Regions from separate parts of the Streptomyces sp. S186 genome, predicted to be linked through region 4. Evidence: riboswitches for the same ligand, from Rfam matches in the RefSeq annotation. Region 4 holds a riboswitch; each other region holds the start of a gene.
What was found. A riboswitch is a leader RNA that binds a small molecule or an ion and turns the genes downstream of it on or off. The one in region 4 is predicted to bind cyclic di-AMP.
Positions count from the first base shown of each region.

Region 1: it holds a riboswitch for cyclic di-AMP, as region 4 does, so the genes downstream of both, ACRAS8_RS21435 (transglycosylase family protein) here and ACRAS8_RS14040 (NlpC/P60 family protein) in region 4, are expected to answer to the same signal.
Region 2: it holds a riboswitch for cyclic di-AMP, as region 4 does, so the genes downstream of both, ACRAS8_RS19230 (M23 family metallopeptidase) here and ACRAS8_RS14040 (NlpC/P60 family protein) in region 4, are expected to answer to the same signal.
Region 3: it holds a riboswitch for cyclic di-AMP, as region 4 does, so the genes downstream of both, ACRAS8_RS09275 (M23 family metallopeptidase) here and ACRAS8_RS14040 (NlpC/P60 family protein) in region 4, are expected to answer to the same signal.

Region 1 covers NZ_CP193932.1:4,946,765-4,953,815, reverse strand. Annotated here, with positions in the region: gene eno (phosphopyruvate hydratase) at 106-1,428, opposite strand; gene ACRAS8_RS21435 (transglycosylase family protein) at 1,686-2,381, opposite strand; cyclic di-AMP (ydaO/yuaA leader) riboswitch at 2,389-2,558, opposite strand; gene ACRAS8_RS21430 (transglycosylase family protein) at 2,818-3,927, opposite strand; gene ACRAS8_RS21425 (cytochrome P450 family protein) at 4,162-5,523, opposite strand; gene ACRAS8_RS21420 (LysR family transcriptional regulator) at 5,640-6,542, opposite strand; gene ACRAS8_RS21415 (MFS transporter) at 6,654-7,051, shown strand, end outside.
Region 2 covers NZ_CP193932.1:4,468,656-4,475,706, forward strand. Annotated here, with positions in the region: gene ACRAS8_RS19220 (PP2C family protein-serine/threonine phosphatase) at 171-1,295, shown strand; gene ACRAS8_RS19225 (DUF2332 domain-containing protein) at 1,343-2,503, opposite strand; cyclic di-AMP (ydaO/yuaA leader) riboswitch at 2,925-3,071, shown strand; gene ACRAS8_RS19230 (M23 family metallopeptidase) at 3,083-4,405, shown strand; gene ACRAS8_RS19235 (aldo/keto reductase) at 4,527-5,492, shown strand; gene ACRAS8_RS19240 (hypothetical protein) at 5,675-5,833, opposite strand; gene ACRAS8_RS19245 (helix-turn-helix transcriptional regulator) at 6,197-7,051, shown strand, end outside.
Region 3 covers NZ_CP193932.1:2,201,662-2,208,712, forward strand. Annotated here, with positions in the region: gene ACRAS8_RS09260 (bifunctional acetate--CoA ligase family protein/GNAT family N-acetyltransferase) at 1-1,348, opposite strand, end outside; gene ACRAS8_RS09265 (HPr family phosphocarrier protein) at 1,547-1,828, shown strand; gene ACRAS8_RS09270 (GntR family transcriptional regulator) at 2,330-3,016, opposite strand; gene ACRAS8_RS09275 (M23 family metallopeptidase) at 3,257-4,036, opposite strand; cyclic di-AMP (ydaO/yuaA leader) riboswitch at 4,050-4,205, opposite strand; gene ACRAS8_RS09280 (M16 family metallopeptidase) at 4,504-5,886, opposite strand; gene ACRAS8_RS09285 (M16 family metallopeptidase) at 5,925-7,051, opposite strand, start outside.
Region 4 covers NZ_CP193932.1:3,351,064-3,358,114, forward strand. Annotated here, with positions in the region: gene ACRAS8_RS14030 (peptidoglycan DD-metalloendopeptidase family protein) at 1-1,384, shown strand, start outside; gene pcrA (DNA helicase PcrA) at 1,486-3,957, opposite strand; cyclic di-AMP (ydaO/yuaA leader) riboswitch at 4,207-4,381, shown strand; gene ACRAS8_RS14040 (NlpC/P60 family protein) at 4,390-5,526, shown strand; gene ACRAS8_RS14045 (hypothetical protein) at 5,688-6,041, opposite strand; partial or broken gene ACRAS8_RS14050 (C40 family peptidase) at 6,739-7,051, shown strand, end outside.

The sequences.
Region 1 (7,051 bases), 1.6 Mb from region 4:
ACGGGACCGGCGCCGGGGACGCGGCAACTTGGGGGCCTGTGGCGTCGGCCCCCGCGGAGCGGCTGTGCTCGTTACTCCGCGGAGCGGCTGTGCTCGTTACTCCGCTTACTCCGCAGAGCGGAAGCGCGGGAAGGCGCTGCGGCCGGCGTACACCGCGGCGTCGTCGAGGATCTCCTCGATGCGCAGCAGCTGGTTGTACTTGGCGACGCGCTCGGAGCGGGCCGGGGCACCGGTCTTGATCTGGCCGCAGTTGGTGGCGACGGCGAGGTCGGCGATGGTGACGTCCTCGGTCTCGCCGGAGCGGTGCGACATCATGCACTTGAAGCCGTTGCGCTGGGCCAGCTCGACGGCGTCCAGGGTCTCGGTCAGCGAACCGATCTGGTTGACCTTCACCAGGAGAGCGTTGGCGGAGCCCTCCTCGATGCCGCGGGCCAGGCGCTCGGGGTTGGTGACGAAGAGGTCGTCGCCGACCAGCTGCACCTTGGCGCCGAGCTTGTCGGTGATGACCTTCCAGCCGGCCCAGTCGTCCTCGAACAGCGGGTCCTCGATGGAGACGAGCGGGTACGCGGAGACCAGCTCCTCGTAGTACTCGGTCATCTCGGCGGCCGAGCGCTCCTTGCCCTCGAACTGGTACTTGCCGTCCTTGTAGAACTCGGAGGCGGCGACGTCCAGGGCGAGCGCGATGTCCTGGCCGGGGACGTAGCCGGCCTGCTTGATGGCCTCCAGGATGAGGTCCAGGGCCTCGCGGTTGGAGCCGAGGTTCGGGGCGAAGCCGCCCTCGTCGCCCAGGCCGGTGGCCAGGCCCTTGGCCTTCAGGACCTTCTTGAGGGTGTGGTAGACCTCGGCGCCCCAGCGCAGTGCCTCGGAGAAGGACTCCGCGCCGATCGGGGCGATCATGAACTCCTGGATGTCCACGTTGGAGTCGGCGTGCGAGCCGCCGTTCAGGATGTTCATCATCGGGACGGGCAGGACGTGCGCGTTCGGGCCGCCGAGGTAGCGGAACAGCGGCAGGTCGCTGGCCTCGGAGGCGGCGTGCGCGACGGCGAGCGAGACGCCGAGGATGGCGTTGGCGCCCAGCGAGCCCTTGTTGTCGGTGGCGTCCAGGTCGAACATCGCCTGGTCGATCAGCCGCTGCTCGGTCGCGTCGTAGCCGACCAGCTCCGGGCCGATCTGCTCGATGACGGCGAGAACGGCCTTCTCCACGCCCTTGCCGAGGTAGCGGTTGGGGTCGCCGTCCCGCAGCTCGATGGCCTCGAAGGCGCCGGTGGAGGCACCGGACGGCACGGCGGCACGGCCGGTGCTGCCGTCGTCGAGGCCGACCTCGACCTCGACCGTGGGATTACCTCGCGAGTCGAGAATTTCGCGGGCTACGACGACGTCGATGGACGGCACGTTGTCTCCTTCATGAGTGTCTGGAGTTCTCGGCATGAGCCTAACGGCCCTGGCGGGATCCGCTCGCCCGTGGCCCGCCCCGTGGGACGGAAAACCCCAACAAGCGAGCCAAAAGCCCAGTTCACGGGAGGTTTCCGCGCAATGTTCGCTATGCGGGGAACGCTGCGCCGGGCCGCCGGCCGGGCCCGGGAACGGAGAAGCCCCGCCGTGGCGCGCTCGGGGGTACGCGCCGCGGCGGGGCAGCTCTCGCGGGTCGCTCAGGCGACCGGTACGGCTCGGATGGCCGGTACGGCTCAGACGCTGAGCTTCTGACCCGGGAAGATCAGGTTGGGGTTGCCGCCGACGACGGACTTGTTGGCGGCGTAGAGCGCCTTCCAGTTGGTGCCGTGCGCCTTGGCGATCTTGGCGAGGGTGTCGCCCGCCTTGACGACGTAGGTGTCGCCGGTGCGGTGCGAGCGCTCCGGGGCCGGCTGGGCCTTCTCGGTCTTCTCGCGGGCCGGGGCGGACTTCTCGGCCGGGGCGGACTTCTTGGTGGTGCCCTGGCTCTTCTTGGTGGTCTCGGTGCCCTGGCTCTTCTTGGCGGTGGAGCCGGAGGGGTTGACGTTCGCGGCGGGACCACCGGAGGTCAGGCCGCCGGCGGCGGCGCAGCCCCAGGCACCCGGGCCCTGCATGGCGAGCAGCTTCTCGGCGACGGCGATCTGCTGCTCCTTGGTGGCCAGGTCGGCGCGGGGCGCGTACTTGGTACCACCGGCGGCGGCCCAGCTGGAGTTCGAGAACTGCAGGCCACCGTAGTAGCCGTTACCGGTGTTGATCGACCAGTTGCCGCTGGACTCGCACTGGGCGACCTTCTCCCAGGTGGCGACCGAGGCGGCGGAAGCAGAGGTGGCGCCCATCAGCGGGACGGCGACGGCGGCGCCGGCGACACCGGCCAGGGTGGCGACGCGGACGGCCTTGGAGCTGCGGCGGTGCTTGCCCTTGTTGATCAGCATCGTGCGTTCGTTTCCTCACCGACGCCTACGAGGTGAGCTGTCGGGTTCGGGCCGTGTGAGCTGCCCGGCCGCGTGTGCTGCACACACGGCTTCACCCCAAGCCGGCTGACCCGTTTTCACGGGCGGGGCCGGCACTTACCTTGGGTCCCCCGCTCCTGCCTTCGGCGCTTGCGCGTCGTCGACTCCGACCGCCGGCAGGATTCGGCGTGCGATCGAAGGGCCCGCTTTGGCGAGCGGTCCTGACCGTAAGCAGTAACCCTGTTGGTGTTCAAACCCCATCTTCTGAACCAAGTTGACCGTTTTTGATCAATGCACGGGCCATTTCCGCAGGTAGACCCCGGTATGGGAACGGGGGACGGGGCGCACCCCGCCCCCCGCAACGAGAGCCATATCTCACTTTTACGGAACGGCATGAAAACCGGCGAACTGCCGGTAACTACCCCTGCTTCCGCCCGAGATCGAGCAGCTGACCAGGCTGGATCAGGTCCGCGTCGGAGCCGATCACGTTCTGGTTGCGGTGGTAGAGCGCGGGCCAGCCGCCCGGCAGGTCATGGCTCTCGGCGATCGCTGACAGGTTGTCACCCGGGTGAACGCGGTAGCCGCCGTCGTCCGCCGGGCGCGTCCGGGGCTCCGTCCCGCCACGCGAGGCGTGTCGGCCGCTGCCGCCGTTCCGGGCGTCCCCGGTGTCCGTACCGTCGCCCGGTGCGCCGCGGTGCTTGCCGGTGGCAGGGGGTGTGGGGTGCGTCGGGTGAGACGGCTGTGTCGGCTGCTGTGTCGGCTGCTGCGTCGGGTCCGTGGCGTCGGACGAGCCCGACGGGTCGGTCGGTGCGGACGGGTCGGGCGAGGCGGGTGAGTCCGACGGGTCGTCGGACGGGGAGGCCGACGGTGTACCGGGCGTACCCGATGCCGGGTCGGACGGGGACGCCGAGTCGGAGGGGGTCCCGGAGTCGGACGGGGACGGCGAGTCGGACGGTGAGTCGGACGGTGAGGGGGTGGCGGAGGGCGAGCCGGACGGGGTGGACGGGTGGGCGGACGGATCGGGTGTGGCCGGCGGGGAGGCCGGGGCCTGGGAGCCGGAGCCACCGTCGGACGGCTCGGGGGTCGGCGTGCCCGGGCCGGCGTCGCCCGCGTCACCCGCGTCATCCGTCCCGCCGGAGGAGCCGCCGGAGTGGCCGCCGTGCGTCGGGCGCGGCGACGGGCGGCTGGTGGCGCCCGGGTCCACGCTGGGCGCGGGGCCGCCCTTGGTCAGTCCGGCGTGCAGCGCGCAGCTGGGGAACGCGTCCGGGCCGCGGTCGTGGAGTATCGCCTCGGCCACGGCTATCTGCTGGGCGCGACTGGCGAGGTCGGGGCGGGAGGCGTAGGCGGAGCCGCCGTAGTCGTCCCACATCTCCTGGGTGAGCTGGAGGCCGCCGTAGAAGCCGTTGCCGGTGGCGGCGCTCCAGACCCCGCCGCTCTCGCACTGTGCGACCCGGTCCCAGGTCGAGGCGTCGGCGGCGTGCGCACCGCCCGCGGTGAACAGCGGCAGGGCCAGGCCCGCGCCGGTCACTCCGGCCGTGACAAAGATGGCCGGTGCCTGTCGGGGGCGACGGTGCCGACCGTTCCCGGAACGCATGCGGTTGCCTTTCGCGCGGCGGTTGAGTTGTCGGATCGGCGGTTGCGAGGGGTGCCGTGCGGCAGCCCGGGGCCGCCCCCGATCGTCGGAGGAAAGGTAGCCGGGGTCACGGGCAGTCACAAGCCGGTGTAGCGGAGATCACGCAATGGTCACGTATGTGACGGAGCGTCAATTCTGCGGCTGTCGCTGGTCAGGCCCCGGTCGGGACGACTCGGGCGTGAACTCGGGCGACTGCTCGGGCGTGAACTCGACCGGCAGGGTGCGCAGTCCACGCATGATGAGCCCGCCGCGCCAGCGCAAATCGTCCGGTTCCGCCGCAAGTCGGAGGTCCGGGAGGCGGGTCAGCAGCGTCGCGAGCGCGGTCTGTCCTTCGAGGCGGGCGAGCGGTGCGCCGAGGCAGTAGTGGATGCCGTGCCCGTATCCCAGATGCGGGTTGTCACGCCGCGTGAGGTCGAGTACGTCCGGCTCGTCGAACCGCGCCGGGTCGCGGTCGGCGGCCGCCAGCACCACCAGGACCGGGTCCCCCTCGGCGATCCGCTGCCCGCCCAGCGTCAGCTCCCGGGTCGCGTACCGCCAGGTGGCCAGTTCCACGGGCCCGTCGTAGCGGAGCAGCTCCTCGACGGCGGTGGCGAGCAGCTCGTCGTCGCCGGCCGCGAGGGACTTCTGGAGCAGTTCGCGCTGGGCGGGATGGCGGAGCAGTGCGTAGGTGCCGTTGCCGATGAGATTGACCGTGGTCTCAAATCCGGCAAACAGCAACACAAAGCACATAGCGGCCGCCTCGTTCTCGGTGAGGTGCTCGCCGTGGTCGGAGGCCCGGATCAGGCCGGAGATCAGGTCGTCGCCCGGGGCACCGTCCTGGAGGGCGGCGCGCTTGCGGTGGATCAGCTCGGCCAGATAGGTCCGCATCTTCTTCACGGAACGAGCGACTCCGCCGCGCGGGCCGCCCCCGTGCCGGATCATCATCCCCGCCCAGTCCCGGAAGTCGTCCTGGTCCTCGGGCGGGACGCCGAGCAGGTCGCAGATCGCGTAGATCGGCAGCGGGAACGCGAACTCGTGGATCAGGTCCGCGCTCCCCCGCTCCGCGAAGCCGTCGATCAGCTGGTCGGTCAGCTCCTGTATGCGCGGGGCGAACGCGGCGACCCGGCGCGGGGTGAACGCCTTGGAGACCAGGCGGCGCAGCCGGGTGTGGTCCGGCGGGTCGATGTTGAGCAGGTGCGTCATGAGGTTGGCGCCGCGTTCGCCCGGAATGCCGGTCTTGCCCTTGCCGTGGGCGCTCTCGGAGTGGTGCACCGGGTTCTTCGACAGCCGCGCGTCCGCGAGCGCCTGCCGGGCGTCGACGTAACGGGTGACCAGCCATGCCTCGACGCCGCTGGGCAGCCGGGTCCGGTGCACCGGCGCGTGCTCGCGCAGCCAGGCGTACGCCGGGTACGGGTCGGCGGCGAACTCCCAGGAGAAGAGGGCGGGGGCGGGGCCGGACACAGGCCCGGCCGGAGCCACGGGGCAGCCGGCGGGGGCTGCGGCGGACGGGATGCCCTCCGGGCGGGCGTCGGACCGGCTCTCCGGGCGGGCGTCGGACTTCTGGTGCACGTATCGACCGTAACCGGTGGCTCAGGCGCCCCACCGGGCCCGCGGCTCTCACCCCGCACTCAGGAGGCCGCCCCACCCCCAGAACGTCCGCCCGTCTCCACGCCCAGTCCCGCCAGGAACGCCACCGCGGCCGGCGACGGCCCCAGCCCGCTCCACACCACCCGCTCGGTCCGCTCCGGCGCCGGCCGCACCCGCACGGTCCGCAGCCCGGTCAGCCTGCCGGCGAACGCCTCCGGCACCATGCCGATCCCGAGCCCGGCCCGGACCAGCTCCGCCATGAACTCCACCGTCGTCACCTCGAAGGGCACCTCGGCCGTCAGCCCCGCCGCCCGGAACGCCTCCTCCCGCTGACGGCGGGCCGCCGACCCCTCCGTCCAGTCCACGAACGTCTCCCGGGCCACCCGCGCCAGCGTCGTCCACCCCCGCCCGGCCAGCGGATGCTCCGGCGGCACCACCGCGACCAGTTCCCCGCGCGCCAGCACCTTCTCCCGGACGCCGACCGGGCGCGCACCCGGCACCAGCCCGACGAACGCCACGTCCAGCACGCCCTCCCGCACCCGTTCCAGCAGCGGATCGCTCATTTCCATCTGGAGGCTGATCCGCACCTTCGGATACGTGGTACGGAACGCGCCCAGCTCACGGGCGAGATCGACCGCCCCCACGGTGGAGATCGCCCCCACCGCCAGCCGCCCGCTCACCTCGCCGGTCACCGCCTCCACCTCCGCGCGGGCCCGCTCGGCGGCCTGGAGCGCCTGCCGGGCGACCGGAACGAAGGCTTCCCCGGCGGCGGTCAGCCGCACGCGCCGGCTCGTCCGGTCGAAGAGCCGCGCCCCCAACTCCTTCTCCAGCCGGGCGATCTGATGACTGAGCGCGGACTGCACCACATGGCAGCGCTCCGCGGCCCGGGTGAACCCACCGGTCTCGGCGACCGCGACGACATACCGCATCTGCTGGAGCTCCATGCGCGCGATGGTAGGCGCGCAACCGCCTTCCCCACCCATCTCACAGCACGATCGATGTAATGAAAACTATGTGTTGGACCGATGGATGGTCCCGGCCGGACCCTTGACCCCATGAGAACCCCCGCACAGGACATGAGAACCGCCGCACCAGCCGCCACGGAGGCGCCGCCGTCGCGTCTGGGCCGCGGCACCCTGCTCCTGATGTCCGTCGCCACCGGCCTCGCGGTCGCCGGCAACTACTTCGCCCAACCCCTCCTGGACGTCATAGGCCACGACCTCCACCTCTCCACCGGCACCGCCGCACTGGTCGTCACCGTCGCCCAGACCGGCTACGGCCTCGGCCTGCTCCTCCTCGTCCCCCTCGGCGACCTGCTCGAACGCCGCCGGTTGGCGGTCACCCTGTGTGCGCTCACCGCCGCCTTCCTCACCGTGACCGCGAGCGCCCCGAACGGCACGCTGCTGCTCGTCGGCACCGCCCTGACCGGCCTCACGTCCGTCGCCGCCCAGGT
Region 2 (7,051 bases), 1.1 Mb from region 4:
AGGACTCGCCGGGTGGTGCGGTGTTGGCAAGCCTGGAAGCGGCACGACCCGTGGGAACGGCGTACGACGGCACGGCGGCGGCCGGCAGCGGAACGGCGGCGCGCGGCGGCCGCGGCGGTGCCGGGACCGCGCCGGGCGTCACCGGGCGGGCGGAGTGGAGGCCGGTGCGGATGCTTCGAGGCGGCGAGGCGGCGCGGCGGGCGCGCCGGGAGCGGACGACCCCGCCCGGCCGCCGGCTCGCGCGCCGGCTCCCCGTCGCCCTGGTCGTCATCGGCGTGCTCTTCGACGTCGCCACGCCGGCCCGGTACACCGCGGCCCCGTTCTTCTCGGCCGCCCCCTTGATCGCGGCCCCGCTGTACCCCCTGTGGGCCACCGCCGGCATCGCCCTGGCCGCCGTCGTCAGCGAACTCCTGCTCGCCGTCTTCCACGGTGTCGAGGACTACCAGCAGTCGGCGACCGAGGTCAGCACCGTCGTCGTGGTGGCCCTGCTCGCGCTCGCCATCAACCGGGTCGTCCGGGCCGGCGAGGCCCGGCTGGCCTCCGAGCGGGACGTCTCGGAGGCCGCCCAACGGGCCGTCCTGCCCGTGCCGCCCGCCCGTCTGGCCGGTCTCGCGATCGCCGCGCGCTACGTCGGTGCCCGGGCCGGCGCCCGTATCGGCGGCGATCTGTACGCCGTCCAGGACACCCCGCACGGCGTGCGGATGATCGTCGGCGACGTCCGGGGCAAGGGCCTGGAGGCGGTGGAGGCCGCGGTGGTCGTGGTCGGCGCCTTCCGGGAGGCGGCGGAGCAGGAGGCCACCCTGGAGGCGGTCGCGCACCGGCTGGAACGGGCCCTCCGACGGGAGGGCGCGCGCCGCGCCGGCCTCGATGAGCAGGAGGGCTTCGCCACGGCCGTACTGGCGGAGATCCCCGCCGGCGACCGGTCCCTGTTGCGCGTCCTCAACCGCGGCCACCCGCCCCCTCTGCTGCTCACCCCCGAAGGCGGCCTGCGGGAGCTGGTCCCGTCCACCGCCGCGCTGCCGCTCGGCCTGGGCGACCTGGGCGGCCGGCCGGACCGTTCGGACGAGACGTTCCTCCCGGCCGGGGCGCTGCTGCTCCTGTTCACCGACGGGGTGACCGAGGCCCGGGACCGGGCCGGCCGGTTCTACGACCCGCGCGCCCGGTTGCGCGGCAGTCAGTTCAGCGGGCCCGACGACCTGCTGGACGTGGTGGTCGAGGACGTCGCCCGGCACACCCGCGGGGGCCCCGCGGACGACATGGCCCTGGTGGCGGTCCAGCGCCCCCTGGGGGCATAGGGCACTGAGGGCGCCTCCTCCGGGCCGAGCTCGGCCGCCCCGTGCGCCTACGGCAGTGCGGGGCCGAGCCAGCGCACGTGCTGGCCGTGCGGGCCCGTCAGGGCGACCGGGCGCTCGTCCAGGGCGAGGGTCAGCAGCAGGCCGTCGTCCGGCCCCGTGGAGCGGTGCTCCGGCGCGCCGATCCACGGGAGCACGCTGTGGTGCTCCTGGGAGATCCAGTGGCCCCCGCCGTCCCGTTCGGCGAGCAGCGACCGCACGAGGCGGGCGAACTCCTCGCGCCGGGCGGGCGGAAGGTAGTTCAGCACCGAGCTGTGGAACACCACGAGGGTCGCCTCGGGCGGCGCCTGGGCGGCCAGCGCCGGCAGCTCGTCGATCAGGTCGCCGCGCACCAGGACCGGGCGCGGCGCGCCCCGCACCGCCTCGACGGCCGCCGAGAGCCGCGCCGTACGGGCCTCGTCGCCGGGCCAGACGAGGGCGCGCAGCCAGCGCAGGTCGTCCGGCTCGCCGACCGGGTCGAGCGGGTCCAGGTCGATGCCGCCGCGCCAGACGATCTCGGGCGGCGTGCCGGGCAGTGCCGCCGCGTCGCCGTCGCCGCCGGGCGGGGGGCCGCTGGTCCGGCAGGTGAAGGTGACCGGGCTGTCCGCGGCGCCGCCCGTGAGGACCGCGCCGCCTTCCCCGCCGTCGCTCCCGTAAGGGCCGTACTCCCCGGGCCGCCCCTCCTGGACGTACCGGTAGCGGTAGCGGTCCGGGTGCAGGCACAGCCCCGCCGAGGTGCCGACCTCCAGGAGGGCCAGCGGCTGCGGCAGACGGGCCAGCAGGGGCAGCAGCGTGGCGCAGCGGGCCGGTTCGTTGGTCTGGGTGGCGCGGCTCATGATCACCGCGCGGACCTCGTCCCAGTGCCGGATGGTCCACTCGCGCCAGCGCCCGTACGCCGACTCGCCGCGCGGTCCCGACTCCGCGTGCGGGCCGTCGAGATAGCGCACCGCGGCGAGCAGGAGGTTGGGCTGCTGCTTGTTGCCGGCCGGCAGCGAGGCCGCGAGCAGCTCGCACAGTTCGTCGTCCCGGCCGATCCGGGCGGCCAGCTCCTCGTGGGCGTCGGACCGGCCCCGCGCCTGCTGCCAGGAGAACTCCCGGTACCTGGCCGCCACTTCCTGCGGGTTGCTGACGGAGTTCCCGGCGTTTCCGGTGTTCGCGACGTTGACGACCATGAGGCGACGTTATCGCCCTCACGCTCCGTGATCGCGATGCGCCCCTCCGCATAACAACTGGCGCACAATCGTTGCGAGATCGTTTGGTCGAGCGGTGTCAACTCGCCCCGTTTACGGACGAGATGACAGCAAAAGTCCTCGCCCGGGCTCCTGTGAGGGGCTTTCGGAACGCCCGCGGATTCGTGGGAACGCTTGGATTTCCCTCGCCGTCTCTATTACTGTCCGATAACGGAGCGCGGTCGTCCCAGCCGTCGCCAGTGGCGGCACCGTGCGCCGACGCCGAATCCTGTACGCGCTGTTCCCGCACGTCCAGAACGCCCTCATGTCACCCGCCCGAGCCGACGGTTCGAACGGTTGCGACCCGTGCCTCGACCCGTGTCGACTCGCCCGGATCGGCCGGTTTCGCGGGCGCTGTCGGGTCCGCCTGGAAATGCCGGGAATTGAGTCGAGGGAACCGGGGAACCACCATCTTGGGGTGAATCGGGCGCCTCTCGCCAGGGGGTGCTTGTAGGAGACCTTCCTGCTCCGAACCCGTCAGCTAACCCGGTAGGCGAGAAGGAAGGAAAGGAGAGCGCCCCCGTGGCGTCCAACAGGCCCGCGCCTCATGGCCCGTCCACCCATGGCCTCGGCGGCCCCGCCGACTTCGGTGCCGCGGTCGGTCTCGGTGGCCCCGCCGGTCTCGGCGTCCCCACCGGTCCCGGCTCTCCCGTCGTGCCGGCCCAATTCCCCGTGGCCCACGGGGAATTGACGGACGGCATGCCGCCTCAGGAGCCGTTCCTCCATGACCAGTCCTCCCAGGCGGCCCGGACATCGCCGGTGCCCCAGGCACCCCAGGGGCCCCAGGGCGAGCCGGCGCAGGGCCGGCCGTCCGGTGACGAGCCGGCCCCCGGCCTCGCGGGCGACGGCGACGCGGACGACTGGCTCCCGGGCGACGAGGCGGACGACGGCGACGCCGGCCGCTCTCTCCGCGGCCGGCACCGGGTGGCCAGACCGCGCGGCGTCGGTCTCGCGCGCGGCGGCACGGCGCTCGGCGTCGGCGTGATCGCGGCGGTCGGCGCGAGCGGGGTGGCCGCGGCCGAGGGCCGGCCGCCGGTGCCGATATCGATGCCCGACCCCGGCGGGGCGGTCGACGACACCGCCGGGACGCTCCAGGACGCGCCCGCGACGCTCTCCGCCGCGGCCGCCGGCAGCACCGCGGCGCCCTCCCGGGCCGCTGCCGCCCCCGAGGCCGCCGGGGCCACCCGCCCCGCGGGCCCGGCCGAGGCGCTGCGCCACCGCATCCTCCAGCAGGCCGACACCCGGCAGGGCACCGGGGAGCAGGCCGCCGCCCCGCAGACGGCCCAGGACGCGCCCGGCCCTCAGCCGGAGGCCGCGGAGCCGACCGCGACCACGGAGGAGGCGGCGCAGCCGCAGGGCACGGCGGCCGCGGAGACCGAGCACCAGGCGGCGGCGCCGGAGGCCCGGCACCCGGTGGCGGAGGCCGAGCACCCCGCCCACCAGGCGAAGACGTCCGTCGCCGCCCCGGTCTCCTCGTACACCCTCGGCACCGGCTTCGGGCAGGCCGGTGACCGCTGGGCCGCGGAGCACACCGGGCAGGACTTCACCGCCCCAACGGGCACGCTGGTCAAGGCCGTTCACGACGGGACCATCACCCAGGCGGGCTGGGCCGGTGCCTACGGCTACCGCATCGTCCTCACCCTCGACGACGGCACGGAGCTGTGGTTCTGCCACCTGTCCTCGATGGTCAGAACGGCGGGCCGGGTCCACACGGGCGACGTGATCGGCCGCGTCGGCGCCACCGGGAACGCCACCGTCCCGCACCTCCATCTGGAGGTCCGTCCGGACGCCGGCGCCCCGGCGGACCCGCTGCCCTGGCTGCGCGACCGCGGGGCCGCCGTCTGACGGACCGGCCGGCTGCCCACCGCCCGGTGGGCAGCCGACGCACGCTCCGGGCCGGGCACGTGCGACGCGCCGGCGGCTCCGCGCGGGGAACACCCTCCGGCGTCCCGGTGTTCCACGGATCATGAACGTGACACACGCCCAGAGCTCCACGCCCGCCCCGAAGTCGCTCGGTTCGCTGTCCGTCTCCACGCTCTGCCTCGGCGGCAACGTCTTCGGCTGGACGGCCGACGAGGCCGAGTCCTTCGCCGTGCTCGACGCCTACGTCGCCGGCGGCGGCAACTTCATCGACACCGCCGACGTGTACTCGGCGTGGGCCCCCGGCAACAAGGGCGGTGAGTCCGAGACCGTCCTCGGCAACTGGCTCGCCTCCCGCGGCAACCGCGACGACGTCGTCATCGCCACCAAGGTCGGCGCCCACCCCGACTACAAGGGCCTGTCCGCCGCCACCATCAAGGCCGCCGTCGACCTCTCCCTGAGCCGCCTCCGCACGGACCACATCGACCTCTACTACACCCACTACGACGACGAGTCCGTCGAGGTCGGCGAGTTCCTCACCGCCCTCGACGACCTCGTCAGGGCGGGCAAGGTCCGGGAGATCGCCGCCTCCAACATCTCCGCCCGGCGCCTCCAGGAGTCGCTGGACTTCTCCGACCGCGAGGGCGTGGCCCGCTACGTCGCCCTCCAGCCCGAGTACAACCTCGTCGCCCGCGACCGCTACGAGGGCGAACTCGCCGACGTCGCCGCCCGCAACGGCATCGCCGCGGTCCCGTACTACGCGCTCGCCTCCGGCTTCCTGACCGGCAAGTACCGCCCGGGCGCCGGCGTCGACAGCGCCCGTTCGGAGAAGGCCGCCGCCTATCTGGCGACCGACCGCGGCCCTCGCGTCCTGGAGGCCCTCGACACCGTCGCCGCGGCCCACGACGCCGAGCCGACCACCGTCGCCCTCGCCTGGCTCGCCGCGCAGCCCACCGTGGCGTCCCCCATCGCCAGCGCCCGCACGGTCTCCCAACTCCCGGCCCTCCTGGCCGTGCAGGACCTCATCCTCACCGACGCCGAGCTCACCCTCCTCACGGAGGCATCGGCCTGACGGCTGGCGCACGTACGAGGCGGGGCGAGACGTAGCGCATTCGTCCCGCCCCGCCCTTTCGCCCAACTCCGCGCGCCTGCATCTTCCGCTTCGGGCCGTACCCCGCACCCCTGACCGGTGGACCCGCCGGCATACCCAGCTGCACCGGTGCCTGTAGGTACGAGGAAGCAAGTCGGCCCTGGTCACTCCTCCTTGACGCGCTGTTCGTATTCGTGAACCGCGATGAGGTTCGGCTTGTCCCCGTCCATCTCGATCGCCACTCCCTCAGGCGTCTGGATCACGCGGGCCGATCCCTTGGCGTTCGCTCCGTACTCGAGGAGTACTTCCCGCTCGCTGGGCATTTCGCCCCCCTTTTCCGTTTTGTCTAGTTTCATCTTTGAGTATTCAGGCGCCTATCCGGAATGGCGCCTGGAGTGGAGATACGGAGTGCCGCGGGGTGCAGCTGCGTGACCCGGGATATCCGTCGAAATCACGCCGGAGCCGCGCCCGATAGTCCTGTCGCCCCCCGGTTTCCCGTGGTTGCACATGATGGACAGGCTTGCGCGCGAATGTCCAGTCGCTGATCGAAAGACTTCGCTAGCGGGTGAGAATGTAACAGAATGTCCGATTTGCGCGAGTCGCGATGCTAGCAAACTTAATTTGATCGATCGGAATTAAGCGCGCTACTGTGCGGGCACGACCGTTCGAGGAGGGGAGTGAGTCGCGTGCCACAAGACTTTGCGGAGTGGCTCGTGGGCATGTTGCGGCAACGCGCGATGTCCCAGAAGGCGTTGGCGGAGATGATCGAGGTGACGCCGGCGGCTGTGAACGGATGGGTGAACGGCCGCTCCGTCCCGCGTCTCGAGAAGATCAAGCTCATCGCGGCGGCGCTCGGGGTTTCGGTCGAAGACGCGGTGGACCTACGGACGCCAGGAACTTCGTCATCCGAGTTGGCGTGGATGTTCCGCGAGGCGCCGAAGGATGGCGGGCGGGAAGGTGGCAACGCGGCAGCGTTCGCCTTCGCTGCGAACCTGGAAGTCCTCGCGCGTGAGGCCACCCAGAACAGCCTCGACGAGCGGCTTGATGGCCGGCCGGTCGTCTCGCGGTTCGTGCTGCACGAGCTGAGTGGGCAGCACCTCCAGGACTTTTTGGCGGCTCTGCGTTGGAGCGAGATCGAGCAGCACGTGCGCGCGGCCGCGGATCCGGGACAGAAGGTCGGACGCGTCCTTCTCGACGGCCTGCACGAGCTTGCGCGCACTCAGCGGCTCGTCCTGCTGCGGGTCGACGACTACAACGCCACGGGCCTTACCGGACCGGAGTACGAAGACGGTCGATTCGCGCGGGTGATCCGGAGGACGCTCGACAGTGGCAAGGACGGCGCCCTCGGGGGCTCGTACGGCTTGGGCAAGGCGGCGCTGTGGGCGGCGAGCCGTTTCGGCCTCGTGCTGGTGAACAGCACGCTTTCCGAGTCTCAGGACGGGCGTAGCGAGCGTCGGATGGCCGGCCGACTCGAACTTCCCTGGCACGCGATCGGTGCCGAGGAGTTCGCTGGACCCGCGTGGTTCGGTGCCATCGATCAC
Region 3 (7,051 bases), 1.1 Mb from region 4:
TGACGGCGGCGGTGCGGCGGGCGAGCCGGGCGAACTTCCGGGGGTTGCCGATGGATTCCAGGTAGAGGATGGCGACGTCGGTGTGCGGGTCGTCGTACCAGAACTGGAGGAGGTCGTTCCCGGAGACGTCGGCGCGGTTGCCGGCCGAGACGAAGGTGGAGATGCCGGCGATACCGCCGTCGCCGGGGCCGCGCTCGTGCAGTCCGCTGAGCAGGGCGATGCCGATCGCGCCGGACTGGGTGAACAGGCCGATCCGGCCGGCGCCGGGCATCCGGGGGGCGAGCGAGGCGTTCAGCCGGACCTCGGGGGCGGTGTTGAGCAGACCGAAGGCGTTGGGGCCGATGAGGCGCATGCCGTAGGAGCGGACCTGGCGGAGCAGGGCGCGCTGCCGCTGGCGGCCCTCGGGGCCGGACTCGGCGTATCCGGAGGAGAGGACCAGCACTCCCGGGACGCCGTGTTCGCCGCAGTCGCGGACGACGTCGGGGACGCCGGCCGCGGGGACGGCGATGACCGCCAGGTCGACGGGCTCGGGGATCTCGCGCAGCGAACGGACGGCGGGGACGCCCTCGGGCTCCAGGCGGCGCAGGTCCTCGGGGAAGGCGTGGTTGACGGCGTGGACGCGGCCGGTGAAGCCGGCGTCGAGGACGTTGCGCAACGCGGTGCGGCCGAGGCCGCCGGGGGCGCGGCCGGTGCCGATGACGGCGATCGCGGCGGGGGCGAGCAGCCGCTGGACGGAGCGGGCCTCGGCGCGCTGCTCACGGCCGCGCATCACGGCCATGGACTGCTCGGTTGGTTCGAGGTCGAACTCCAGGCGGACGACGCCGTCCTCGAAGGTGCGCTTCTGGGTGTAGCCGGCGTCCGTGAACACCTTGATCATCTTGGTGTTGGCGGGCAGCACCTCGGCGGCGAACCGGCGGATGCCCCGTTCACGGGCGACGGCGGCGATGTGCTCCAGGAGGGCGGAGGCGACACCGCGGCCCTGATGGGCGTCCTGGACGAGGAAGGCGACTTCGGCCTGGTCGTGCTCGCGGCTCCTGGCGGGCCGTCCGCGGTCGTCGATGCGGTCGTAGCGGACGGTGGCGATGAACTCGCCGCCCACCGTGGCGGCCAGGCCGACCCGGTCGACGTAGTCGTGGTGGGTGAACCGGTGGACGTCGCGGTCGGACAGGCGGGGATACGGGGCGAAGAAGCGGTAGTACTTCGATTCGTCCGAGACCTGCTCGTAGAAGGAGACCAGCCGCTCGGCGTCGTCGGGCGTGATGGGCCGGATGCGTGCCGTGCCGCCGTCGCGCAGAACCACGTCGGCTTCCCAGTGGGTCGGGTACGCGTGATCCGGCGGCGTCTGCATGCGGACAGAGTACGGCGGGGCACCGACAACGGGCTCGACGTGCGTACGCTCGATTTCCCGGGCCTCGCCTCGGGACCAGGGGCCTGGAAGGAGGTCCGGGCGGCCCGGCCGGGAACCCGGGACGGAGAGCCTCGGGACCACTCCGGACCGCATGCCAGAATGGTCTAGACAACAGTCACGACTTTGAAGGGCAACACCATGGCAGAGCGCCGCGTCAATGTCGGTTGGGCCGAGGGCCTGCACGCCCGCCCCGCGTCGATCTTCGTCCGAGCGGCCACCGCCTCCGGTGTCCCGATGACGATCTCCAAGGCGGACGGCAACCCCGTCAACGCCGCCTCCATGCTCGCGGTCCTGGGCCTGGGCGCCCAGGGTGGCGAGGAGATCGTGCTGGCCTCCGACGCCGAGGGCGCCGAGGCCGCGCTCGACCGTCTGGCGAAGCTGGTCGCGGAGGGACTTGAGGAGCTCCCCGAGACCGTCTGAGGAGCGCCGGGGCCGGGTGCCCCTTCCCCCACCTCTGCTGACGCGGCCCCGCCGCGGTGACCGGGACAACCGGGTGCCGCGGCGGGGTCGTTTCGCTGGGGCGGCTCCACGGGGACCCTGCCCCTCCGGAGCGCCCTCGGTGTCGCGCCCGGCAGCGGACTCGACGGCCGGCGTCTCACTGACGTCCGGAAGCTCGCGGGGAGAAGGAGAAGAGGCCACCGGGACATTAGACACGAGCCCGGAAAGGCCGGCACGGCTGTTTTCTCGTAGCGAATCGCTGGTTTCCGGCGTGGCGAAGCGCTGGAAAACCCGGCATCGGCAGCCAGAATCCGCGCCCCGCACATTTCTCACGGGGACTACGGAAACAGGAACGGGGAACGGGTGCAGATTATGGAGCGTGAAGGGCCGGGTACGAGCACTCCACCTTCATCTCCTCGCCTTCTCGACATCCTCACCCACACAAGCAATTCCTTTTCCGCCTCTTTGTATACGGGGCCATTGTTAAGCCCGGGCGCGTGCCGTGTTGACGGGGCGTTTCGGGTCCCTCACAGCGGGAGCGGCGCGCCGCAGCCGGTACACGGGAAGCGACCGTTCGATGTGCGCCGCCATGAGGGCACGCGCCCGTTCCGCATCACCCCGGGCCACCGCGTCAAGTACGGCACCGTGCTCGTCCCACGATGCGGTGACTCGGGACGGTGGCTCCATGACGTACATCCACTCGATCTTGCGTCGCAGCTGGGTGAGAAGCGCGGTGAGGCTGGGGCTGCCGGCCGCCTGGGCGAGCGTTTCGTGGAACCAGCCGTCCAGTTGGCGCAGGTCGGCGGGGTGGCCGTGCCGGGCCCGCTCGCGGCCGAGCCGTACCAGGCCGCGCAGCACCTTCAGATGGGCGGAGGTGCGGCGGGCGGCAGCGCGGGCGGCGCCCAACGGCTCCACGAGGGCGCGCAGATCGAGGAGGTCGGCGGCCTCCTGCTCGGTCAGTTCGGCGACACAGGCGCCGGCGTGATGGCGGGTGGTGACGAAGCCTTCGGACTGGAGAGTGCGCAGCGCTTCCCGTACGGGGACCCTGGATACGCCGTACCGCGCGGCGAGAATGTCCTCGATCAGCCGACTGCCCGGCGCCAGCGCGCCGGAGACAATATCGTCGCGAATCGCCGTGCACACCGCATGCGCGGAAATATGGCCTCGCATCGTCCGTGCCTCCGCCGTAATCCCCGGGAACGCCGCCCCTCTGACAACATTCCCTGACCCTATTCGACCATGGGGAATTCTCCCTCGGGATCTCGTGAATCCACCGGAGCTTTTCGGCCGATGCGCGGCCACTCCCGCGGACCCTGTGCCGGCCTTTCCCGGGATACGGCGGAGCCCCGGCCTGCCGGGGTGGCGGGCCGGGGCTCCGGGGGACGGTGTTGCGGCGGAGGTCCAGATGGGTCAGACGGTGACGCCGTGCGCGCGGAGGTAGGCGACCGGGTCGATGTCCGAACCGTAGTCCGGGCCGGTCCGCGCCTCGAAGTGGAGGTGCGGGCCCGTGGTGTTGCCGGTGTTGCCGGAGAGGGCGATCTGCTGCCCGGGGGTGACCGCCTGGCCGACCGTCACCCCGATCGACGAAAGGTGACCGTATTGGGTGTACGTACCGTCGTTCATCTTGATCACGACGTTGTTGCCGTACGCGCCGCCCCAGCCAGCCTCGACGACGGTGCCCGAACCGACCGCGTGAACGGGAGTGCCGTAGGCGGCGTGGAAGTCGATGCCGGTGTGGCTGCCCGAGGACCACAGGCCGCTGGACGCCTTGTACGCCGTGGAGACATAGGAACCGGTCACAGGGGCGACGAAGGTGTTGAGGCGCTTGCGCTCGGCCTCGCGGGCGGCGCGCTCCTTGGCCGCGCGCTCCTCGTCGGCCTTCTTCTTCGCCACCTCGGCGCGCCGAACGGCCTCCGCCTCGGCCTTCGCCCTGGCCACCGCGGCCTCGGCGGCGGCCTGCTGCGCGTCCGCCTGGGCCTCGATCCGGACGGCGAGTTCGTCACCCATCACGACGGCCTGCTGGAGGCCGGTGTCGTGGGGAGCGGGCTCGTCCGTGGCGGCCAGCGCGGGCGACGCCACGGAGGCCACGACACCGGAGGCGGCGAGGGTGGCTATGCCGGCGAGGTTGCGGGTGGTGCGAGCGGTGCGACTCGCGCGGCGGTGCTTCCCGGTGGCACGGGTGAACGCCATGTAGGGGCTGGTCCTTTCCTTCCTTCTCGCCTACCGGGTTAGCTGACGGGTTCGGAGCAGGAAGGTCTCCTACGGGCCCCTCCGGGGAGGCGCCCGATTCACCCCAAGGGACATGTGGGTCCCCGGCTCCCCTGGCTCGCGCCATACGGGGACTCGGCGATGACTGTCCGGTGCCACTGGTGTGGCGGACTTGTGACGAACAGCCGGACCGACGCTAATCGGGACAACTTTCGATCGGCAAACAGAACCGGATTTTTGTGCGCCACGCCACACGCGAATCGGGCAACCGGCACAACCGGCCGGGCACCCTCGACCGTCCGCGCAGCGCGGTTCCCACGGTCATTCTCACCGCTGACCCGGCGGGACATGACGCACACGCGAAGCGGCTCCCGTGGCAAGTGCCTGCCACGGGAGCCGCTTTGTCGACAGATGACGAGCCGTCGGGTGAGGGCCCGTCACACCGAGGGTCAGCCGCTGACGACCGTCGCCTCGCCGATGCCCAACGCCTTGACCGGTTCGGCGATCTGGGCCGCGTCACCCACCAGGACCGTCACCAGCCGGTCCACCGGGAAGGCGTTGACGACCGCGGCGGTCGCCTCGACGGTGCCGGTCTCCGCGAGCCGGACGTACAACTGCGCCTGGTAGTCGTCGGGGAGCTGCTGCTCCACCTGGTCGGCCAGCGTGCCGGCGACCGCCGCGGCGGTCTCGTACTTCAGCGGCGCGACACCGACGAGGTTCTGCACCGCGACATCGCGCTCGGCGTCCGTCAGCCCCTCTGCCGCGAGGGTGCGCAGCACCGTCCACAGGTCCTGGAGGGCCGGCCCGGTGGACGCGGTGTCCACCGACCCGCTGATGGCGAGCAGGGCGGCGCCGGTGGCCCCCTCCGGGGACGACGGGGCGGTGGAGCGCAGTACCTGTCCGAAGGAGCGCACCCCGTAGGTGTAGCCCTTCTCCTCGCGCAGCACGCGGTCCAGACGGGACGTGAGGGTGCCGCCCAGGCAGTACGTGCCGAGCACCTGGGCGGGCCATACCTGGTCGTGCCGGTCGGCACCGATCCGCCCGATGAGCAGCTGCGTCTGGACGGCACCGGGACGGTCGACGATCACCACGCGGCCGGTGTCGTCGGCGACTACCGGCGAGGGCTTCCACGGTTCGGCGGTGGAGCCCGTCCAGGCGCCCAGGGTGTCGGCCAGCGCCGCGTCCAGGTCGACGCCGGTGAAGTCGCCGACGATGACGGCGGTGCCGGTGGCCGGGCGGACGTGGGCGTCGTAGAAGGCCCGGACGGCGGCCGCGTCGATCCGCGCCACGGTCTCCTCGGTGCCCTGACGGGGCCGCGACATCCGGGAGGTGGCCGGGAACAGCTCCTTGGAGAGCGCCATCGCGGCACGCCGGGCCGGGTTGGCCAGCTCGTGCGGGATCTCGTCGAGGCGGTTGCGGACCAGCCGCTCGATCTCGCTGTCCGGGAAGGCGGGGGCGCGCAGCGCGTCGGCGAGCAGGCCGAGGGCGCGCGGCAGCCGGGAGGCCGGGACCTCCAGGGAGACCCGTACACCGGGGTGGTCGGCGTGCGCGTCCAGGGTGGCGCCGCAGCGCTCCAGCTCGGCGGCGAACTCCTCGGCGGTGTACTTGTCGGTGCCCTCGGACAGGGCGCGGGCCATGATCGTGGCGACGCCGTCGAGGCCCTCGGGCTCGGCCTCCAGGGGCGCGACGAGGTTGACCTCCACGGCGACGACCTGCTGGCCGGGGCGGTGGCTGGTCAGGAGGGTCAGGCCGTTGGCCAGCCGGCTGCGCTCGGGGGCGGGAAAGGCCCACGGCTTGGGGGCGCCGCCCCGGGGCTGCGGGTGGAATTCCATGGTGCTCACGGGGGCGTCTGCGGGGGTGGTGGCGTCGGTCACTTGGCCGCCTCCTCTTCCTCGGTGCCGGCGGCGTCGGTCTGCGCGGTGGGCTCGTAGACGAGCACGGCGCGGTTGTCGGGGCGCAGCCGGGCCTTGGCGACCGCCTGCACCTCCAGCGGGCTGATCTCCAGGACGCGCTGGACGGCGGTCAGCGCGAGCTGCGGGTCGCCGAACAGGACGGCGAAGCGGCACAGTTCGTCGGCGCGGCCGCTGACCGTGGCGAGCCGGTCCAGCCATTCGCGCTCCAGCTGGGCCTGGGCCCGCTCCATCTCCTCAGGAGTCGGGCCCTCATCGGCGAAACGGGCCAGTTCCTCGTCGACAGCGGCCTCAATGGCGGGCACCTCCGTGCCGCCGGACGTCTTCACGTCCAGCCAGCCCAGCGAGGGCGCACCGGCCAGCCGCAGCAGGCCGAAGCCGGCGGCGACCGCGCTCCGGTCACGGCGCACCAGGCGGTTGTACAGGCGCGAGGACTCACCGCCGCCCAGGATGGTGAGCGCGATGTCGGCGGCGTCGGCCTCGCGGGAGCCGTCCTGCGGGAGGCGGTAGGCGGCCATCAGGGCCCGGGAGGGGACGTCCTCCTTGACGACGGTGCGGAGCTGGTCACCGATGATCTCCGGCAGGCTGCCGTCGCGCGGCGGCTGCTTGCCGTCGTGCGACGGGATCGAGCCGAAGTACTTCTCCACCCAGGCCAGCGTCTGCTCGGGGTCGATGTCGCCCACGACGGACAGGACCGCGTTGTTGGGCGCGTAGTACGTGCGGAAGAAGGCCCGCGCGTCCTCCAGGGAGGCGGCGTCGAGGTCGGCCATCGACCCGATGGGCGTGTGGTGGTACGGGTGCCCCTCGGGGTAGGCCATGGCCGTCAGCTTCTCGAAGGCCGTGCCGTAGGGGACGTTGTCGTAGCGCTGGCGGCGCTCGTTCTTGACGACGTCGCGCTGGTTCTCCAAGGACTCCTCGTCGAGCGCGACCAGCAGCGAGCCCATCCGGTCCGCCTCCAGCCAGAGGGCGAGCTCCAGCTCGTGGGCGGGCATGGTCTCGAAGTAGTTGGTGCGCTCGAAACTGGTGGTCCCGTTGAGCGAGCCACCGGCGCCCTGGACGAGCTCGAAGTGGCCGTTGCCCTTCACCT
Region 4 (7,051 bases):
ATACGGGCTCGCCGGCGGCTACGACCCCGCTCCTCAGGGCAGCGGCAGCGCCTACGACACCGGCGGCTTCGATCACGGCGCGTACGCCGCCCACGGCACCGGCGCCGCCTACGGGGACCCCCTCACCGGCCTCACCGGCGGCTACGACACGGGCAGTTACCCCGCCGGCGGTCACGCCCCCGCCGCCTGCGACACCGCCTCCTACGACACCGGCTACGGCGCCGCGGCCTACGACACCGCCGCCTTCGCGGCCGCCGCCACCGCCGTCCAGGAGCCGATCGGCTACGAGGCCACCGCGGTCTGGTCGACCACGGACTACGCGGACCACGCCGAGCCCACCGCCCCGCCGTCCGCCCCGGCCCCCGGCATCCCGGCCCAGGCTGGCCCGCCCGCGGGCGACACCGTGGGGGCCGGCGACACCGTCCTGTGGGATGCGCCCCTCGCGTCGTTCGCCACCGGGCCCGCCGAGACCGCCGAGACCACGCGGTCCCCCGAGGGCGAGGCCACCGATCCCTCGGCCACCGGCGCAGCGTCGATCGCCGACGCGATGACCCAGGCGATGCCGGTCACCACCGTCCCGGACGAGGACGCCACCCCGGGGCCGGTCGGCGGTCCCACGGCGGGCAAGGCTGTCCGCGGCGGCAACCGCGGCCGGCGGCGCCAGGCCAAGCGCTCGGCGCTGCTGACCGTCGCGGTGCCCTCGGTCGCCGCGATGGGCGTCTGCGCGGCGGCCGCGGCCTCGGTCGGCCAGTTCGGCGGGGACGACAAGGACACCGCGACGGCCCAGGCCGCGCCGGACGCCGGTGCCGTGAAGCAGGCGACGGCGGCCAACAAGAAGCTGGACAACCAGCTGGCCGGACTCAGCGCCAGCGCCCAGGACTTCCGCGAGCGGGCCAGCCGTACCCAGGAGCGGCTGGACCTCAAGGAGCGGCAGGATCTGGAGCGCAAGCGAAAGGCGGAGGAGGCGGCCCGCAAGGAGGCGCTGCGCCCCAAGTTCGTCCTGCCGGTCACCCAGCACGGCCTGAGCGCGCTCTTCGGCCAGGCCGGGGTGAACTGGATGTCGGTGCACACCGGCATCGACTTCCCGGTCAGCTACGGCACCCCGGTCATGTCGGCCACCGACGGCACCGTCCACACCCAGTGGAACTCCGCCTACGGCAACATGGCGATCGTGACCGCGCCCGACGGCACCGAGACCTGGTACTGCCACCTGAGCAGCACCAAGATCCGCTCCGGTTCGGTCAAGGCCGGCGAGACCATCGCCTACTCCGGCAACTCCGGCAACTCCACCGGCCCGCACCTGCACTTCGAGGTGAGACCCGGCGGCGGCGCGGCGGTCGACCCGATACCGTGGCTCCGCGCCCACGACCTCAACCCGTACTGACCCCGTACGGGCCCCGCGCCGCCGAGCGCGGGGACGAAGCGCCCGGGGCCCGCCGCACACCGCGACGGGCCCCGGGCGCTTTCCACTGGGCCGGGACCGGCCTAGAGCTTCTCCACCGGCGCGTAGCGCAGCAGCAGGCGCTTGGGCTTCTCGCCGCCGAAGTCGATGGTCGCCTCGGCGTTGTCCCCGCTGCCCTTGACGCCGACGACGGTGCCGAGCCCGAAGCTGTCGTGGGTGACGCGGTCGCCGACGGCCAGCGAGACCACCGGGCGGTCGGCGGCGCGCCGGGTCGCGAAGCCGCTCGGCCCCTTGGACCGCGCCGACGACAGCGAGGCCCCGATCCCGCCGCCGATGCCTCCCCCGCCGGATCCCCCTGAGGAGCCGCGCGACGACGACAGCCCGCCCATGGACGCGGACGGCGTCGCGGGGCCGGTGCGCTTCCAGTCGACGTACTCGTCCGGGATCTCCTCCAGGAAGCGGGAGGCCGGGTTGTACGAGGGCTGGCCCCAGGCGCTGCGCATCGTGGAGCGGGTGACGTAGAGCCGCTCGCGGGCGCGGGTGATGCCGACGTAGGCGAGCCGGCGCTCCTCCTCCAGCTCCTTGGTCTGGCCGAGCGCCCGCATGTGCGGGAAGACGCCGTCCTCCATGCCGGTCAGGAAGACGACCGGGAACTCCAGGCCCTTGGCGGTGTGCAGGGTCATGAGGGTGATGACGCCCGTGCCGTCCTCGTCCTCGTCGGGGATCTGGTCGGAGTCGGCGACCAGGGCGACCTGCTCCAGGAAGTCGGCGAGCGTGCCGGGGTTGTCGTCGCCGCGCTCCTGCTCGAACTCCAGGGCCACGGAGGCGAGTTCCTGGAGGTTCTCGATCCGGGTCTCGTCCTGGGGGTCGGTGGACGCCTGGAGTTCGGCGAGATAGCCGGTGCGCTCCATGACGGCCTCCAGGACCGTGGCGGGACCGGCCCCGGACTCCACGATCGTCCGCAGCTCCTCCATCAGGGCGTTGAACCGCTTGACGGCGTTGGCGGAGCGGGCGGCCATGCCGTACGCCTCGTCGACCCGGCGCAGCGCCTGCGGGAAGGTGATCTTCTCGCGCAGCGCCAGGGCCTCGATCATCGCCTCGGCGCGGTCGCCGATGCCGCGCTTGGGGACGTTGAGGATCCGGCGCAGCGGGACGGCGTCCTCGGGGTTGGCGAGCACCCGGAGGTAGGCGAGGATGTCGCGGACCTCCTTGCGCTCGTAGAAGCGCACGCCGCCGACGACCTTGTAGGGCAGCCCGACCCGGATGAAGATCTCCTCGAAGACGCGGGACTGGGCGTTGGTGCGGTAGAAGACCGCGACGTCGCCGGCCTTGGCGTCGCCGGCGTCGGTGAGCCGGTCGATCTCGTCGGCGACGAACTGGGCCTCGTCGTGCTCGGTGTCGGCGACATAGCCGGTGATCTTGGGGCCGGCGCCGGCGTCCGTCCAGAGGTTCTTGGGGCGGCGGTTCTCGTTGCGCTCGATGACGGCGTTGGCGGCGGAGAGGATCGTCTGCGAGGAGCGGTAGTTCTGCTCCAGCAGGATCGTGGTGGCGTCCGGGTAGTCCTCCTCGAACTGGAGGATGTTGCGGATCGTGGCACCGCGGAAGGCGTAGATCGACTGGTCGGCGTCACCGACGACGCAGAGTTCGGCGGCGGGCGTCTCGTCGGTGCCGGGGCCGACGAGCTCGCGGACGAGGGTGTACTGGGCGTGGTTGGTGTCCTGGTACTCGTCGACGAGGACGTGGCGGAAGCGGCGGCGGTAGTGCTCGGCGACGTCCGGGAACGCCTGGAGCAGATGGACCGTCGTCATGATGATGTCGTCGAAGTCCAGGGCGTTGGCCTCGCGCAGCCGGGCCTGGTACATCGCGTACGCCTGGGCCAGGGTCTTCTCGAACCCGTCGGCCGCCGTGCCCGCGAAGGTCTCCTCGTCGATGAGCTCGTTCTTGAGGTTGGAGATCTTCGCGCTGAACGACTTCGGCGGGAAGCGCTTGGGGTCCAGATCGAGGTCGCGGCAGACCAGGGCCATCAGGCGCTTGGAGTCGGCCGCGTCGTAGATCGAGAAGGAGGACGTGAAGCCCAGCTTCTTGGACTCGCGGCGCAGGATGCGGACGCAGGCGCTGTGGAAGGTGGAGACCCACATGGCGTTGGCGCGGGGGCCGACCAGGTCCTCCACGCGCTCCTTCATCTCGCCCGCGGCCTTGTTGGTGAAGGTGATCGCGAGGATCTGGCCGGGGTGGACGTGGCGCTCGGCGAGCAGGTGGGCGATGCGGTGGGTGAGCACCCGGGTCTTGCCGGAGCCGGCGCCGGCGACGATCAGCAGCGGGCTGCCGCTGTGAACCACGGCGGCCTTCTGCTGGTCGTTGAGCCCCTCCAGGAGCGCCGCCGGGTCGATGGCCGGGCGGGCGGCGCCGTCGCGGTAGTACGGCTCCCTGGGCGCGGGCGCGTCGAACCTCCCGCCGAAGAGGTCGGCGGGCATCTCCTCCGGGGCCGGGCCGTGCTCGTCCTCGTCCGGGGGGCCGAGATCCGCCAGGAAGCTGTCGTCAAAGAGGCTGCTCATCGCCCACCGAGTCTAGGCGGCCGCACTGACAAGCGGTTGTGGAGTGGCGGATTGGCCGGTAATGCATCGGATGGGGCGGTACCGTGTGCGGCCGTGCGCAAACCTGGGGCCGCTCACATTCAGGTCACGAAAAGGTTTCGGGCATATCGAACACCAGCCTTCACAGGGGCCACACGAGTTGGCTACGGTCTCGCTCGGGCAGCCCGCCGTCCCAGCGGACGACAGCGTCCGCACGGGCCGCCCCCGCCGAGTCCGGCCCTGCCGTCAGGCACCCGGAGCCGGGGACCCACACGCACCACCGGGGTGAATCGACCGGTGCGGCCGTCGCCAGGCGGACGCACGGGTCGTAGGGCAAGCCTTCCGTCAGCACACCGCCCGAGCCCGAACCCGACAGCTAACCCGGTAGGCGGTCCACGGAAGGAGTCGCCGGCCTTGGCGTCCCACCGCAAGCCGCGCACCCCCATACTCGCCACGCCCGGCGGCCGTCGCACGGCGGCCGGGCTCACCACCGCCGCCCTGGCCTCGGTCACGCTGCTCTCGCAGACCGCGAACGCCGCCCCCAAGGCGCCGCAGCCGAGCATCGAGGAGGTCAAGCAGAAGGTCGACGACCTGTACCAGCAGGCCGAGGTGGCCACCCAGAAGTACAACGCCGCCAAGGAGCAGGCGGACGGCCAGCAGCGCACCGTGAACCGTCTGCTCGACGAGGCGGCCCGGCGCGCGGACAAGATGAACGAGTCCCGGCGCCGGCTGGGCGCGTTCGCCTCGGCGCAGTACCAGACGGGCGGGATCAACCCGACCGCCCAGCTGATGCTGGCCAAGGACCCGCAGCAGTTCGTCGACCGCAACCACCTGATGGAGCAGCTCACCGGGCGGCAGAAGCAGGCGATCACGGACTACCAGGAGCAGGCCGCGGCCGCCGCCCGCCAGCGGACGGAGGCGACCCACAGCCTGGAGGGCCTCCAGGAGTCGCAGGCATCCCTGAAGGAGACCAAGCGAAACGTTCAGGCCAAGCTGGCCGAGGCCCGGCAGCTGCTGTCCCGGCTGACCGCCCAGGAGAAGGCGCGGCTGGCCGAACTGGAGCGGCGGAAGGAGGCGGAGGCTCAGCGGAAGGCCGCCGAGCAGGCCCGGAAGGAGGCCGAGAAGCGGCGGCAGCAGCCCGGCGGCGGCACCGGCACCGGCCAGGACTCCGGCGGCGGCACGTCCGACGGCGGCACCTACTCCACCAAGGCCGAAAAGGCGCTCGCCTTCGCCCGCGCCCAGATGGGCAAGCCCTACGTCTGGGGCGCGACGGGGCCCAGCTCCTACGACTGCTCGGGCCTGACGCAGGCCGCATGGAAGGCGGCCGGGGTCGATCTGCCGCGCACCACCTGGGACCAGGTCAAGACCGGCACCCGGATATCCACCGACCATCTCCAGCCCGGTGACCTGGTGTTCTTCTTCAACGACATCAGCCACGTCGGGATGTACATCGGCGGCGGCAAGATGATCCACGCCCCGCACCCGGGAGCCAGCGTCCGGGTGGAGTCGATCTACTACATGCCGATCTACGGGAGCGTCCGGCCCGGGTAGCCGGCGTACGGGCGCGCGCCCCGCGTCCGTACGAAGGCCCCACGGCCACCCCCACACACGCCACCGCGCGGTCATCCTCCGCCTCCGGAGTAGTACGGAGCGGGAGCGGGATGACCGCGCGGTGAGCCGTCGGACGGTACGGGGGCGGGCGCCCGTGGGGCTCAGGTCCAGAGCACCGCGAGGAAGATGTTGAACATGGTGAGCCCGCCGACCGCGCCGAACAGCGGCTTGGGGAGCTTCTCCTCGTCGCGCTTGACGTAGACCAGCGCCAGGATCACCACCAGGACGGCCATCTTGATGCCGATCTTGATGTTGTTGAGCGACGCGCCCTGCATCTGGTTCAGGCCGACCAGCACGATGCCGGTGACCAGCATCGTCAGCGCACCGTGCAACATCGCCGGCACGAAGCGGGCGGTGCCCGCGCCCATCGCCTTCATCTGCGTCAGGAAGCCGCCCAGAAGGGAGGCGATGCCGATGATGTGCAGGGCGACGAAGACATTGATTACTACGTCCATAGTGCTGGATCGTATCCGTCCCATAGCACGCCCTTTCCGGCAGGGCGCCCGCGATGCCCGCTTCGGTCAGGGCCCGCCGCCGCTCGGCTCCGCCACGGGCGGCGGGCCGGTCATCCCCGCGTCGCACGCGGTCGGAAACGGGCAATGCCGGGCAAGGGGGTTTCTCGTCCTGACCCCGGGCCTAGCTTCCTCCTTCAGACGACCGGGCCCGCACCCCGCCGGTCGCCTTCGCCTCGCAGGGAAGGAAGTGACGGCTCCCATGGCGTCGCACCACACGGCCGGTGAGCGGCCGCCGCTCGTAACGCCGCCGGCCCTGGCCCGTACCGCGCGCAGCACCCGCAGCGGGCTGGTGCTCGTCGCGGACCCGCAGCGCTATCTGGACGGCGCCACGGTGCTGGAGCGCACGGGCAGCCACCAGGCGACCGCGGTGGCGGGCTGGGGCCGCCGCCTCGGCAGCGTCCGCCGGCTCGGCAGCCACCCCACGACCACCACGGACCACCCACCGGATCCCACCGCCCCACGGCTGCCGGAGCAGGCCGGACCCCACGTCGCGGAACAGGCCGGACACCACACCGCTGTGCAGACGGGACCCCAAGCCGCGGGACGGCCGGCTTCCCGCGCCCCGGAACGCGCCGCCCCGTACGCCGCCGAGTGCTCCGCCCCACGTATTCCGGAGCCGGCCGCGGGGGCGGCCGCACCCGCCCCGGCGCCCGGTGAGCGCGCCGCCCGGGCGGTGGCCTTCGCCCACGCCGCCCTCGGCAAGCCCTACGCCTGGGGCGCGACCGGCCCGTCCGCGTACGACTGCTCCGGGCTGACCCTGGCCGCCTGGAAGGCGGCCGGCGTCACCCTGCCCCGGACCACCTACACCCAGATCACCTCCGGCGCCCGCATCGGCTGGCCCCAACTCGCCCCAGGGGACCTGGTGTTCTTCTACTCCGGCATCAGTCATGTGGGCCTCTACATCGGCGGCGGCGAGATGATCCACGCCCCGCACCCGGGAGCGCCCGTCC